2 regions of the Noviherbaspirillum sedimenti genome follow, and region 2 is predicted to be linked to the other one. Evidence: predicted binding sites of a transcription regulator. Region 2 holds the regulator's gene; the other holds the start of a gene.
The links. Region 2 encodes sigma-54, which starts transcription at its own class of promoters, with help from an activator protein. Its sites were predicted from a motif close to TGGCANGNAANCTGCTTT; they were not measured.

Region 1 (3,408 bases), 310 kb from region 2:
CACCACCCGGACTTGCACGTGGTGACCAACAACCTGAACGTGGCGGCGATCCTGGCCGACAACCCGAAATGCGAAGTCATCGTTGCCGGCGGCGTGGTACGCAACCGCGACCGCGGCATCATCGGCGAAGTCACGGTGGATTTCATCCGCCAGTTCAAGGTCGATATCGGCATCATCGGCATCTCGAGCATCGATTCCGACGGCACGCTGCGCGACTTCGACCCGCGCGAAGTGAAGGTGGCGCAAGCCATCATCGAACAGTCGCGCGCGGTCTGGCTGGTGGCGGACCGCGACAAGTTCGGCCGGCAGGCGCTGGTGCGCATGGCCCACCTGTCGCAGGTTGACGTGCTGTTTACCGACGCGCCGCCGTCGGCCGCGATGGCAAGCGTGCTGGAGGAGGCCGGAGTGGAAGTGGTGGTGGCGCCGTAGTTCAACCCGCGACGGTGCCCGAGAGATCAACCAGGCGTGTACGCGCGCGTGAGGCCGACGTCATCGACCCGCATCAATTGCGTATGGCCGCCCGAGCCCAGCAAGGCGACGCCGGTTTCATCGCAGGAGGATTCTATGCCGAGGACAGGCATGGGGAGCAGGGGATGTGAAGTGGGTGCGGGTTGGTGCGATTCTTGCGTGAGATTGTCGCGTAATCTGCCGTGGTCGGCGTCCCGACCACGTAAACAATTGGCAATCTGATAAACATGCAGGCTTCAACCAACGAACTCCGATCGCTGCGCATCGTCGTGGTCAATAGCGTGGTGCCGCCGGAAGACGAGCACAACGAGGCCGCCTGGGCGGCCGCCGAACGCGCGCGCGCCTTGCGCATCGGCCTGCTGGAAGCAGGCTACAACATCATTGCCGTGTTCCCGGCCGACATGCACCTGCCGGAACGGGTCGCCCAGCTGCAGCCGGACATGATCATCATCGACGCCGAGTCGGACGCCCGCGACGTGCTCGAGCACGTGGTGGTAGCTACCCGCGATGCCCGCCGGCCGATCGTGCTGTTTACCGAGGATGACGACAAATCGAGCATGGAGGCAGCCATGGATGCGGGCGTGTCGGCCTATGTGGTGGCCGGACTGCATGCCGAACGTGTCAAGCCGGTGCTGGATGTGGCACTGGCGCGCTTCAATGCCGACCAGAAGCTGCGCGCCGAATTGTCTGATACCAAACTCAAGCTGGCCGAGCGCAAGACCATCGAGCGCGCCAAGGGGCTGCTGATGGAGCGGCACAAGCTGAGTGAACCGGAAGCCTATGCAAAGTTGCGACGCCTGGCGATGGACAAGAACCTGAAACTGTCCGACCTTGCCCAACGCATCCTGGACGTTGCCGATCTGCTCGGTTGAGCCGTCTTTTAGCAGACTCTGCACAGGAGTTGTGCATCGACGAGCGGAAATTGCCACGAATGCGTGCAAATTGTGGCGATCAGGGCTGGCACGCGGATTGCACTGGAATTACGATGAATAAATGATGGCCGCGCGGCCAACGTCGGTTGCGCAGCCAGGACAAAGGCGTCTTTGCCAGCAGAGCCATGCTCGCTGGCAGGATGCCTTTTTGTTTTTCCGCGCAAAAGCCTATCAGCAGGAGCAGTAATGACAAAACACGCATTGGGTGGATTGGGTGGATCGCCCGCCGCAGGCGCCTGGACCGCCGGCTCCGATCGTCCGGAAAAGCAGGAAGTCCGGATCGGCTTCATGCCGCTGACCGATTGCGCCTCCGTGGTGATGGCGTCGATCCTCGGGTTTGACAAGAAATACGGCATATCGATCGTGCCGACCCGGGAAGCGTCCTGGGCCAGCGTGCGCGACAAGCTGGCCAGTGGCGAGCTGGATGCTGCGCAAGCCTTGTACGGCCTGGTGTATGGCGTGCACCTGGGGATCGGCTGCGCCCGCCGTGACATGGTGGTCTTGATGACCTTGAACCGGAATGGCCAGGCGATCACCTTGTCGAATCACCTGGCCGGCAAGGGCGCGCGCGACGGCGCATCGCTGGGCAGGCTGATCAAGCAGGAGCCACGTCATTACGGCACGTATACCTTTGCCCATACTTTCCCCACCGGCACCCACGCCATGTGGCTGTATTACTGGCTGGCCGCACACGGCATGCATCCGCTGCGCGATGTGCGCGTGGTGACTGTGCCGCCGCCACAAATGGTGGTTAATATGGCGCTCGGCAATATCGACGGCTTTTGCGCCGGCGAGCCATGGAATCATCGCGCGATCGCCGATAACGTCGGCATCACCGCTGCCGCCAGCCAGGACATCTGGCCGGGTCATCCGGAAAAAGTGCTGGGCGCGAGCGCCGGATTCGTGCGCCGCTACCCGAATACCGCGCGCGCGCTGACGGCGGCCGTGCTGGAAGCCAGCCGTTGGATCGATGCTTCGGCGGCCAACAAGCTGCGCGCGGCCGAGACTATCGCCGGCAAGGCCTATGTCAATACCTCGGTCAATGTGATCAGCCCACGCATGCTCGGCCATTACAGCGACGGCACCGGCGGCAGCCACGACGATCCGAACTGCATGGCATTCCACCAGGATGGTGCAGTGAATTTTCCCTACCTGTCCGATGGCATGTGGTTCCTGACCCAGCACAAGCGCTGGGGCTTGCTGAAAGAACATCCGGATTACCTCGGCGTGGCGCAGGGGATCAACAGGATCGATTTGTACTGCGAAGCGGCGGCCATGGCCGGCGTTGCCGTGCCCGATAATCCGATGCGCAGCAGCACCCTGGTCGATGGCGTGGTGTGGGACGGCAGCGCACCGGCCGCCTATGCCGATGGCTTCGCTATCCGTCATGCCTGTGCGGCTTGAGGGAGTCGGGTCGCGCCATTTTGATGCGTGTGCACGCAAATGGCGCAAAAAAATGTTCGCCAGTATGGTGGCATCCGGGGAAATGCGGCGCTTCTGGCTGGCACGTCAATTGCATTAAGGTAGACAAGCGCCAATGATGGCGCAGCAATCAACGATTATTCCGACCAACGATGGTCGGGATGGTCCGGGACAAAGGTGTCCGTGTCGTGCGGGATTTTTCCGCAGCGGCCGGGCACCTTTTTTTATTTGGATTTTCGGATTTGTATTCCATCCCAGGGAGAGCAGCATGACAAAGCAAGACGACAGCACCAACATCTCGCGCCGTTCCATTTTGAAAGCCGGCGCAGTCATGACAGCGGGCGCCTTCGGCAGCCTGGCCATGGGCGGCGTGTGGGCGGCCGGTTCCGACAAGCCGGAAAAGGAAGAGGTCAAGATCGGCTTCATTCCGCTGACCGACTGCGCCTCGGTGGTGATGGCCTCTGTGCTGGGCTTCGACAAGAAGTACGGCGTCAAGATCATCCCGACCAAAGAAGCGTCCTGGGCCGGTGTGCGCGACAAGCTGGTCAATGGCGAGCTCGACATGGCGCACGTGCTGTACGGCCTG
Region 2 (3,408 bases):
GAAGTCGAAGGGGAATTCATTTCCTATGATAACCGTACTGAATTTTTCGCCGTCAATAACACACCTTCCGACACCAGCAAGCCCGGCGCCGGCCGCATCAAGGCGGTCATCCAGCCGCGCAACGAAACAAAGAAATGACACAAGGATTGCCAGAATGAGCAGCAGACTGCTTGCCAGCGGATTACAGAAAAGTTATGGCGCACGCCAGGTATTGCGCGACGTCTCGCTCGAAGTCGGCAGCGGCGAAGTGGTCGGATTGCTCGGTCCCAACGGTGCCGGCAAGACCACCGCCTTCTACATGATCGTCGGACTGGTGCCCGCCGATGCGGGAGAGATCGCGCTCAACGATGTCAGCATTTCACGCCTGCCGATCCACCGGCGCGCCACCCTTGGCCTGTCCTACCTGCCGCAGGAAGCCTCGGTATTCCGCAAGCTGACCGTCGCCGAGAATATCCGCGCCGTGCTGGAACTGCAGCATGAGAATGGCAAGTCGCTGTCGAAAGCGGCGATCGAAGAAAAGCTCGACCTGCTGCTGGCGGAGCTGCAAATTGAAAAGCTGCGCGACAACCAGGCCCTGTCGCTGTCGGGCGGCGAGCGCCGCCGCGTGGAAATCGCCCGCGCGCTGGCCACCAGCCCGCGTTTCGTACTGCTGGATGAGCCTTTTGCCGGCGTCGATCCGATTGCCGTCATCGAAATCCAGCGCATCGTGCGCTTCCTGAAAGAACGCGGCATCGGCGTGCTGATCACCGACCACAATGTGCGTGAAACGCTGGGCATCTGCGACCGCGCCTATATCATCAACCAGGGCGTGGTGCTGGCCAGCGGCCGCCCGGATGACATCATCGCCAATGAATCGGTACGCCGCGTCTATCTCGGCGAACACTTCCGGATGTAAGCAAGCGCATCTCCATGAAACAGTCCCTTCAGCTACGCGTCTCCCAGCATCTGGCATTGACGCCACAATTGCAGCAGTCGATACGCCTGCTGCAATTGTCGACGCTGGAACTGCAGCAGGAACTGGAGCAAATCCTCGCCGACAACCCGATGCTGGAGCGCGTCGACGATCCGCTTGACCACTCGGTGCGGCTGCTGGCCGACGGCGCCATCAACGCAAATGCGGGCACGGCGGAAAAGTCCGCGGCCGAAGAAGCGCCGGCAGCCGATGGCGAATCCACCTACGAAGGTGGCGAAGGCGGCGAATCCCAGGAGTCCGGCAACGGCGAGGCCGAATGGAGCTTCGACGATGTCGCGCGCACCGGCAAGGCCCCGGAAGACGACGACGCCCGTCCGCAACTGGAAGCGCACCATGTCACCCTGCGTGAACACTTGCTGGAACAAATGCGCCTCGGTTCACATGAAATCCGCGACCGCGCGCTGGTCGAACTGGTCGTCGATGCGCTCGACAACAACGGCTACCTGGAAGAACCGCTGGAAGAAATCCATGGCCGGCTTCCCGCCGAACTGGAAATCGAACTGGAAGAATTGACGATCGCCCTGAAACTGGTGCAAAGCTTCGATCCGGCCGGCGTCGGTGCGCGCAATGCCGCCGAATGCCTGGCCTTGCAAATCCGCCGCATGCCGAAAATCCCGATGGTGACGCGGCGCATGGCATTGACGATCGTGGAGCAGCACCTCTCCCTGTTCGCCCAGCGCGATTTCAACAAGCTGAAAAAACTGCTCGATTGCGACGATGAGGATTTGCGCGAAGCCCAATACGTCATCAGGCAATGCAATCCGCATCCCGGCGCCATCTTCGCCAGCGATGCAGCCGACTATGTCGTCCCGGACGTCATCGTCAAACGCGGCAAGAATGGCTGGCAAGTGACCCTTAACCACGATGTCATGCCGCGGCTGCGGGTCAATGCCTTGTATGCGAATATCCTCAAGAAAAACAAGGGCGAGGGCTCACTCACGTCGCAATTGCAGGAAGCAAAATGGCTGGTCAAGAACATGCGTCAGCGTTTCGATACGATTCTGCGCGTCGCGCAAGCCATCGTGGAAAGGCAGCGCAATTTTTTCTCCCATGGCGCCGTTGCCATGCGCCCACTTGTGTTACGTGAAATTGCTGATACACTTGGTTTACACGAGAGTACTATTTCTCGTGTAACAACCCAGAAATACATGCTGACGCCGCATGGCATGTTTGAACTGAAGTACTTCTTCGGCAGCCATGTCGCCACTGAATCCGGCGGCGAAGCTTCATCGACGGCGATACGGGCACTGATCAAACAATTGATAGGAGCAGAAGACACCAAGAACCCTCTCTCGGACAGCAAGATTGCAGAAATGCTGGAGGAGCAAGGCATGGTGGTGGCCCGGCGCACTGTGGCCAAGTACCGCGAAGCCCTGAGAATCCCCCCGGTTAACCTGCGCAAGTCTTTGTAGTATTTGTTGTGTTTGTTGCTGTGTTCGGGCGGCCAAGCATGTTTGTCGACCACGAACCGCCAGTGACCTCATCCCAAGGAGCGCTGTATGAATCTGACCATCAGTGGACATCACCTCGAACTGACCCCTTCCATCCGGGAATATGTGCATGCAAAGCTGGAGCGTATCAGGCGCCACTTCGACCATGTCATTGATGCTGCGGTCATCCTGACCGTAGACAAGCTCGCCGAGAAAGACAAGCGCCAGAGAGCGGAAATCACGCTGCGCATGCGTGGCAAGGATGTGCATGTCGAATCCATCGCTCACGATTTGTATGCGGCAATCGACGCCCTGATCGACAAGCTCGACCGCCAGGTCATCAAGTACAAAACCATGATCCAGGACCATCAGCACCAGGCGATCAAGCACTTGCCTGCATCGGCCACCAGCGCGCCGGAGGAGTAAGCCGCTTCCAGCGCTGATTTTCAGAGATCCCATCAGGGGCGCAATCCAGGCGCCCTTTTTTATTATCGAGAACAATGAACGAACATATTCTGACCTGTGTCCAGAACCGCATTGGCCTGCTGACCCTCAACCGCCCGCAAGCGCTGAATTCGCTGTCGCTGGACATGGTGCGCACGATCACGCGCACACTGCTGGACTGGCGCGATGACGACGCGGTCGATGCAGTACTTCTCTGCAGCAATAGCGAAAAAGCCTTTTGCGCTGGTGGCGACATCCGTTTCCTTTATCAGACAGCCCAGCAAACGGCCCGGCACGGCAGCGGCCTGCTGGACGATTTTTTCACCGAAGAATACGCGCTCAACCGCCTGATCCACCACTATCCCAAGCCCTACATCGTCATCATGGACGGCGTCGTGATGGGCGGCGGCATGGGGATTTCACAATGCCATTCCGGCGGCAAGCTGCACATCGTCACCGAGCGTAGCAAGATCGCCATGCCGGAAGTGAACATCGGCCTGTTTCCGGACGTCGGTGGCGGCTATTTCCTGTCGCGTTGCCCGGGCCAGCTTGGCACCTGGC

Region 1: D3878_RS11245 (CmpA/NrtA family ABC transporter substrate-binding protein) is a predicted target of sigma-54. The motif match lies at 1,427-1,444, and genes of this name have one in related genera.

What each region holds. Positions count from the first base shown of each region.
Region 1 is NZ_QYUQ01000002.1:2,423,650-2,427,057, reverse strand. Features, by position in the region: gene D3878_RS11255 (DeoR/GlpR family DNA-binding transcription regulator) at 1-429, shown strand, start outside; gene D3878_RS24645 (hypothetical protein) at 456-581, opposite strand; gene D3878_RS11250 (ANTAR domain-containing response regulator) at 696-1,340, shown strand; gene D3878_RS11245 (CmpA/NrtA family ABC transporter substrate-binding protein) at 1,587-2,804, shown strand; gene D3878_RS11240 (CmpA/NrtA family ABC transporter substrate-binding protein) at 3,091-3,408, shown strand, end outside.
Region 2 is NZ_QYUQ01000002.1:2,734,513-2,737,920, forward strand. Features, by position in the region: gene lptA (lipopolysaccharide transport periplasmic protein LptA) at 1-138, shown strand, start outside; gene lptB (LPS export ABC transporter ATP-binding protein) at 155-895, shown strand; gene D3878_RS12760 (RNA polymerase factor sigma-54) at 910-2,385, shown strand; gene hpf (ribosome hibernation-promoting factor, HPF/YfiA family) at 2,473-2,829, shown strand; gene D3878_RS12770 (enoyl-CoA hydratase/isomerase family protein) at 2,904-3,408, shown strand, end outside.